2 regions of the Cryobacterium sp. Y62 genome follow, and region 2 is predicted to be linked to the other one. Evidence: predicted binding sites of a transcription regulator. Region 2 holds the regulator's gene; the other holds the start of a gene.
What was found. The regulator LexA, encoded in region 2, represses DNA repair genes until DNA is damaged. The targets are predictions, from matches to a motif close to TCGAACANNTGTTCGA.

Region 1 (3,409 bases), on a different contig from region 2:
GCCGAGGTGTTACCGAGCACCGCGGCCGCCTGCCGCATCGCTTCGGCAATGGCGCGGGTATCGGCGCGGCGGTTGCGCGACGCCGCCCGCGGTTGCCGTGAAGCGGATGCTGCCGGCTCCCCAACGTCGGTCACCGTTGCGCCAGTGGCGGTAGTGCCGGGTTTCGTGCCAACTCCGGCGGGGCCTGCCTTCGCCCCGCTCCCGGCGGCGCCCGATTCTGTCCTCGTGTGGCTGCTCGCCTCAACTTCATGCGCGGTCCTGACGGAAGCCACTGCCCCCAGATTCTGCGCCAGACTTTGGGCCAGACTTTGAGCCGCAGCGGCCGTGCCGCGTAACGTGCGAAAGTCCTTCGCGCTGAACTCGCCGCCGGTGCGTTCCTTGATGAACTCGTTGACATCGGCGGCCGAGAGAGCACTCTCCTCCCCGTCGACCACCCAGGACAGCAGTGGTGCAGCCGGGCGTTCGCGCAGGCGGGCGCGCAGATAGGTCGCGAGGTCAGCATCCGTTATCACGCCTTGAAATTGCTGCCCGCTCTTGGCGGGAAAGTTCAGTCGCACCACGTCTCCCCGCACCGATACGTGCGAGCAGAGCAAGGTCGAGAGCCCGTGGCTGCCGTAGTCGTCGGCGTAACGCTCGCTGCCGATGCGCAACGAGGCGAGATCGAGCATGCGAAATGCCGCGGCGAGGGCCCGCGTGCGCGGCGCGCCGTCCCCGCGCAAATCCCGGGTCACCTGACCACGCGCCCGGGGCAGGGAGGCGGCCAGCTCCAACGCGCGCTCAAACTTGAGGCGGTCTTTCTGTTCGCGCCAGGCCGGATGGTAGATGTATTGGCGGCGCTCGGCCGCATCGAGACCGATAACCTGAATATGCCCGTTCGGGTGCGGGGAGATCCACACGTCGGTCCAGGCGGGTGGAATCGCGAGCTCCGCGAATCGTTGCCGCAGCTGCTTCTCGCTGACCTTCAGCCCTCCCGGGTCGCGGTAGCTGAAGCCCTTGCCCGCGCGCCGCCGGGAATACCCCGGCCGGGTCGGGTCGCTGCGCCGCAGCCGAGTCACGCGGATGCCGTCGGTGTGCGCATGCCGCAACAGTACTGCGAATCGCCCCGTCTGCCCGAAAGCGGATGTCGCTGCCCGCCCGCAGCGTGCTCGCTGCCACCCCTACGTAGGAATACCCGCTTCCCGAACGGGTGCCGCGATGCGCGAGTGACGGGCGGCGACGCGCGTGGCACGACCTGCGGCATCCGCTTTAGTGCGGGTTTTCTAGGCGGTACTTGTGTTTTGCTAGAACCTGTGTTCGACTATAGCTATGCGGTGGAGCGGGCAAGAACTACAGACCGAACAGGTCGGCGCCCTGCCCGGACTCGCCCGCCTGAACAACCTTGTACGCAGCGTACAGACGCCCGAGTTCGCCGGAATCACGTTCCACGAGATCCTGTGCAAATCGGCGCTCAACCATGTGCCGGGTCAGAGTGCGCTGCCATTCGGCTACACGATCAATCCCTATCGCGGATGTTCCCACGCCTGCACCTATTGCTTCGCCCGACCGACCCATCAGTACCTCGACCTCGATGCCGGCAAGGACTTCGACAGCGAGATCATCGTGAAGGTCAATGTGGCCGAGGTCCTAAAAAGAGAGCTGTCCAAGCCAACCTGGGGGCGGCATCCGGTGGCGCTTGGCACCAACACCGACCCATATCAGCGCGCCGAGGGACGTTATCGACTCATGCCCGGCATCATCGCGGCCCTAGCCGACAGTAAAACCCCCATCTCCATTCTCACCAAGGGCACACTGCTGCGCCGCGACCTCGACCTGCTAGCCGAGGCGAGCGAGCACGTTCCGGTCGACCTGGCCATGTCGATCGCGATCTATGACGATGGACTGCGCGATGACGACCTGCAGCAGTCGGTCGAGCCGGGAACTCCCACGACGAAGGCGCGCCTCGCCACTGTGACCGCGGTGCGCGAACGCGGACTCGACTGCGGCGTCTTTCTCATGCCCATTTTGCCGTTCCTCACCGACACGCGCGCGCACCTCGATGAGGCGCTGCGGCAAGCCAAGGCGGCCGGAGCCACGAGCGTTCTCTACTCCGGTCTCAACCTCAAGCCCGCCGTCAAGGACTGGTATTTGCGCTGGCTCGACCGCGAGCATCCCGAGCTGGTGGCCCGTTACCTCGAGCTCTACGCTGGCGGTCAATACGCGCCCAAGGAGTACCGCACCTGGCTTGCCGCGCGCATCAAACCGCTCATTCGCGCGCACGGCATCGAACGCGGCATCGTCGATCCGTCGACCGGCGGCCTCCGCTCCAGCGCTCTCCCGTCTTCCCCAGAACGGATGCCCCCGCCCGCCGCCCGCCTGTCGCCCACCTTCGCCCCCGTTCGTGCACCGGGCCCGGAAACGTGGCCCACAATCGATCATGGGCCCGGTTCCCTGAAGCTGGACCCTGGCGCGGAGGCACCCCGCTCCCTGATCGCCGCCGAACTCCCGCCCGACCTGGCCCCGACCCTGTTCTGACCCCATCATCGCGTTCGGGGCCCGGGCTCGGAACGTGGGCCCAGTGTCTGAATTCGGCCCGCGCTTACAAGGTAGACCGGGCCCGAGACTGGAGCCCGCAGTCCCGAGCTCCCAGCCCGAGCTCGCAGCCCCGAGCCCGCCGCCGCCCGTTCACCAGCCACGCCAGCTCCACCGAGCCGTGAGTCTCGACCCGTTGCCAGACACAACCCGCAATTCACCTGCCCGACGAGCACCTGATCGACCGAGGCCACCGAACCAGGACCCCAACCCCCATCCACCCCGATGGCATACTTACCTATTGGGGGAAATATGTCTTTAGGGTTACCCGGCCACCTGGTGCAGCGCACGCTCGCGCGCGCCATCGCGAGGGCCGCGCACTGGTTTGCGCTGACCTGCTTAAGCGCCGCGATCGTCTCAGTCAGTATCCTCAGCCTCAGAACCCCTGAACTCTGGATTACCATCGTGGTCGTGGCCGCGATGGCAGCCCTGCTCATCCTCTTTACCCGGCACCGCCGCATCCTTCTGGCCGTCGCCTATCTGCTCGTCGGCACCCTCGGTGTCTGCGTCTTCACGGCCACCGTGCTCGGCGTTCCCGACGTATTCCCCGCGTCGAATATGTTCCTCGTCGCCCTGCCCAAGATGGCCCTGGTCATGGTCGGTGGCGCGGGATCCACCGCGCTCGCCGGCGTGCTCTGGAGCACCGCGGCCTTTCTGCTGGCCGAGGCCGCCGCGCTCGTCGCTATCGTCGGCACGACCGTGCCCTACCGGCCCGACCTGTTCACCCTTTCGACCTACCTCGTACTTGTCGGGGTCATGGTGCTCGCCGGAATCGATCGCCGCGCCAGCAATGCAGCCCAACCCGCCATCCACCGCGCGGTACAAGACGGCGCCAACCGCC
Region 2 (3,409 bases):
TCGTAGGCGGCCGCGATGGTCTCGAGGGATAGCGGCGTGCCCGTGGGATTGTTCGGCGAGCAGAGAAAGACGATATCGGGGTCGGTACGCACGATCTCACTCACGGCGGTAGCCGGTGACAGCTCGTAGTCCGCGTCGCGCGTTCCCGCAATCCACGTGGTGTCCGTTCCCGACGCGAGGATCGAGTACATCGAGTAGGTCGGGGCAAAGCCCAATAGGCTGCGTCCCGGTCCACCGAAGGCCTGCAGCACCTGTTGCAGCACCTCGTTGGAGCCGTTGGCCGCCCAGATATTGTCGGCTGTCAGTCCTTCGCCAAGATATCGGGCGAGCGCCTCGCGCAGAGCGGTGAACTCTCGATCGGGATACCGATTCACTGAACGGATGGCCTCGGCCAAGCCGGCGAGGATGTCGCGGGCCACAGCTTCGGGAACGGCGTGCGTGTTCTCGTTCACGTTCAGGGCTACCGGAACATGCAGTTGCGGGGCACCGTATGGCGAACGGCCTTGCAGGTTGGTGCGGAGGGGAAGATCTTCGAGACTGGTCACCCTCTCCATGCTAAGGCCACGTGCTGCTGCCCATCGCTACCTAGGAGTTAGCGGGGAGTTCCAGGCGCTGACCCGGCTGCAGCGTTTCTACGGACAATGCGTTGAGGCGCTTGATGTCGGCGACGACGTCGCGCGGGTCGGCGGCGGGAAAGTTCTCTTCGGCAAGGTTCCAGAGAGTTTGGCCGGGTGCGACCGTGATGAATCGGGCTGAACCAACGTCGGTCGGCGAATAGGCCAGCGTGGCCAGGATGCCTGAGTCGGTTGTGTACGACACGAGATCGATGCCGCTAGCAGATCCAGAGGCTTCGGCCCCTCCCCCACTGACGGCGAATGCGAGGGCGCCCAGGACAACTGGCAATGCAGCGAGCGTGGTGAAAACGACTCGCCCACGCCGGGTGAGGCGAAGACGTATGACGGGCGGGAGAGAAACTGCGGGAGCAAATGCTGTGGTCATGTCAAACCTCCAAGGTTGGCGGGCTGCGAGTCTCGTATTCGGCCCTCGGCCGGGAGGACCGAATACGAAACTATGTTCCGAATATAACTTCGAACAATCGAACATGCAAGCTTTTCCTCGTCTCTGCCCGGAAAATCGCGCAACACACTCGAATAAGTGTTTGTTTCAGGGCCGAGAACTGGATAAACTTTCGATAGGTCAATTGCTTGATTGCTACTCAACCAGATACCACCGACATTCCCGCGAGACGTCCTTCAATCCGCGCGGGACCGACTCAAGGAGCGCTCCTCGTGACACAAAACACCAGCGGTACCCGCGACAAGGCCGGCACTCGGCGCCGCAAGAGTTTGAGCCCGCGCCAGCTCGCCATCCTCGACGTGATTCAGCGTTCCGTCAGCTCACGCGGCTACCCGCCGAGCATGCGTGAGATCGGTGACGCCGTCGGCCTCGCCTCGCTGTCGAGCGTGACTCACCAGCTCAACCAGCTTGAGCTAAGCGGCTATCTGCGCCGCGACCCGAATCGTCCCCGCGCTCTCGAAGTGCTCATCGAGATTCAACGCCCGCCCGAAGACATCGGAACCGGCGACCAGGACAGTTTTCACCCGGGCGTGCAGGTCGGCGACGCTGCGATGGTTCCCCTCGTCGGTCGTATCGCTGCCGGCATTCCGATCACGGCAGATCAGCAGATCGACGAGATCTTCCCGCTGCCCCGTCAGCTCGTCGGCCAGGGCGAACTGTTCATGCTCAAGGTCGTCGGTGAATCGATGATCGATGCGGCGATCTGCGACGGCGACTGGGTTGTCGTTCGCCAGCAGAAAACCGCGGAGAACGGCGAGATCGTGGCGGCCATGCTCGACAACGAAGCCACCGTAAAGGTGCTGCGCAAGCGCGACGGCCACACCTGGCTGCTGCCGCGCAACAGCAACTTCGAACCCATCGTTGGCGACTACGCCGATATCCTCGGCAAAGTCGTCGCCGTTTTGCGCTCGGTCTAGCGAGCCAGATCCAAGCAAAGAAGAGAACGACCAAAGCACGGCGTGAGGCCCGATCACTAAACGGTGATCGGGCCTGAAGACTGCCTGCCGGCGCCAGGTACGCGGGTGAGCTACCGGGTGACGCTAGCTCTCACATCGGCAGCGCGGCGATCGCGCACCACCCGGGTCGCAGCCAGCATGTTGTGCAGGGACCGCACCGTCTCCTCGTAGCCACGCGTCTTGAGGCCGCAGTCCGGGTTCACCCACACCTGGCGTTCGGGGATGGACTCCAAGGCGGTGTCCAGCAGGGTCGTCAGCTCGTCGACGCTAGGCACTCGCGGCGAGTGGATGTCATAGATGCCGGCCCCGATACCGTGGTTGAACCCGCCGGCCTCAATCTGCCGTACCACCTCCATGCGTGAGCGGGCCGCTTCGATGCTCGTGACGTCGGCGTCGAGGTTGCGGATAGCCTCGATGACGACGCCGAACTCCGAGTAGCAGAGGTGCGTGTGAATTTGAGTCGCTTTCGCGACCCCGGCCGTGGCCAGCCGAAAGGAGCCGACCGACCAGTCCAGGTAGTCGGCGTGGTCCTTCTTCTTCAGCGGCAGCAGCTCCCGCAAGGCCGGCTCGTCAACCTGAACAATCTTGATACCCGCAGCTTCCAGGTCGCCGATTTCATCGCGCAGTGCAAGGGCGACCTGGCGAGCGGTCTCGCCAAGCGGCTGGTCGTCACGCACGAACGACCAGGCCAGAATCGTCACCGGTCCGGTGAGCATGCCCTTAACCGGCTTGGCTGTCAGGCTCTGCGTGTACACCGACCAGTCCACCGTGATCGGGGCCGGGCGCGAGACGTCGCCCCACAGAATGGATGGTCTGGTGCAGCGGCTGCCGTAGGACTGCACCCAGCCGTTCTCGGTCACGGCGAACCCGTCGAGGTTCTCAGCAAAGTACTGCACCATGTCGTTGCGCTCGGGTTCCCCGTGTACGAGCACGTCGAGTCCGATCTCTTCCTGCAGGGCGACGACGCGGCCGATCTCGGCGCGCATCAGGTCGCGGTAGTCATCGGCTGGCAGGGTTCCTTTGAGAAACTGGGCGCGGGCCCGGCGAATGTCGGCGGTCTGCGGAAATGATCCGATCGTGGTCGTGGGCAGCGGCGGTAGCTGCAGCGCAGCATTCTGAGCGGTCAGGCGATCGGCGTAGTCGCCACGGGTGAAATCGGCGTCGGTGAGTGCGGCTGCACGCGCTCGCACCGAACCGTCGCGTACCCCCGGAGCGGCGAGGCGCGCGGTCAGCGCGGCAGCGGCATCCGCGAGCGGAGTGGCAATGGCCGCCCGCCCCGCAGCGAGACCGAACGCGAGGGTGGCAACCTGGCCCACCTTCTGGTCGGCGAAGGCCAGCCAGCTGGTCAGGTCGAGCGGCAACGAGATCTCATCGAG

Region 1: a site for LexA is predicted at 1,282-1,297, ahead of CXY71_RS06630 (Rv2578c family radical SAM protein). Genes of this name have one in related genera too.

Annotation. Positions count from the first base shown of each region.
Region 1 covers NZ_PJJK01000096.1:1,027-4,435, forward strand. The annotation lists gene CXY71_RS06625 (DNA topoisomerase IB) at 1-1,055, opposite strand, end outside; gene CXY71_RS06630 (Rv2578c family radical SAM protein) at 1,306-2,511, shown strand; gene CXY71_RS06635 (sensor histidine kinase) at 2,821-3,409, shown strand, end outside.
Region 2 covers NZ_PJJK01000121.1:34,021-37,429, forward strand. The annotation lists gene CXY71_RS19475 (histidinol-phosphate transaminase) at 1-554, opposite strand, end outside; gene CXY71_RS19480 (LysM peptidoglycan-binding domain-containing protein) at 586-999, opposite strand; gene lexA (transcriptional repressor LexA) at 1,290-1,994, shown strand; gene metE (5-methyltetrahydropteroyltriglutamate--homocysteine S-methyltransferase) at 2,105-3,409, opposite strand, start outside.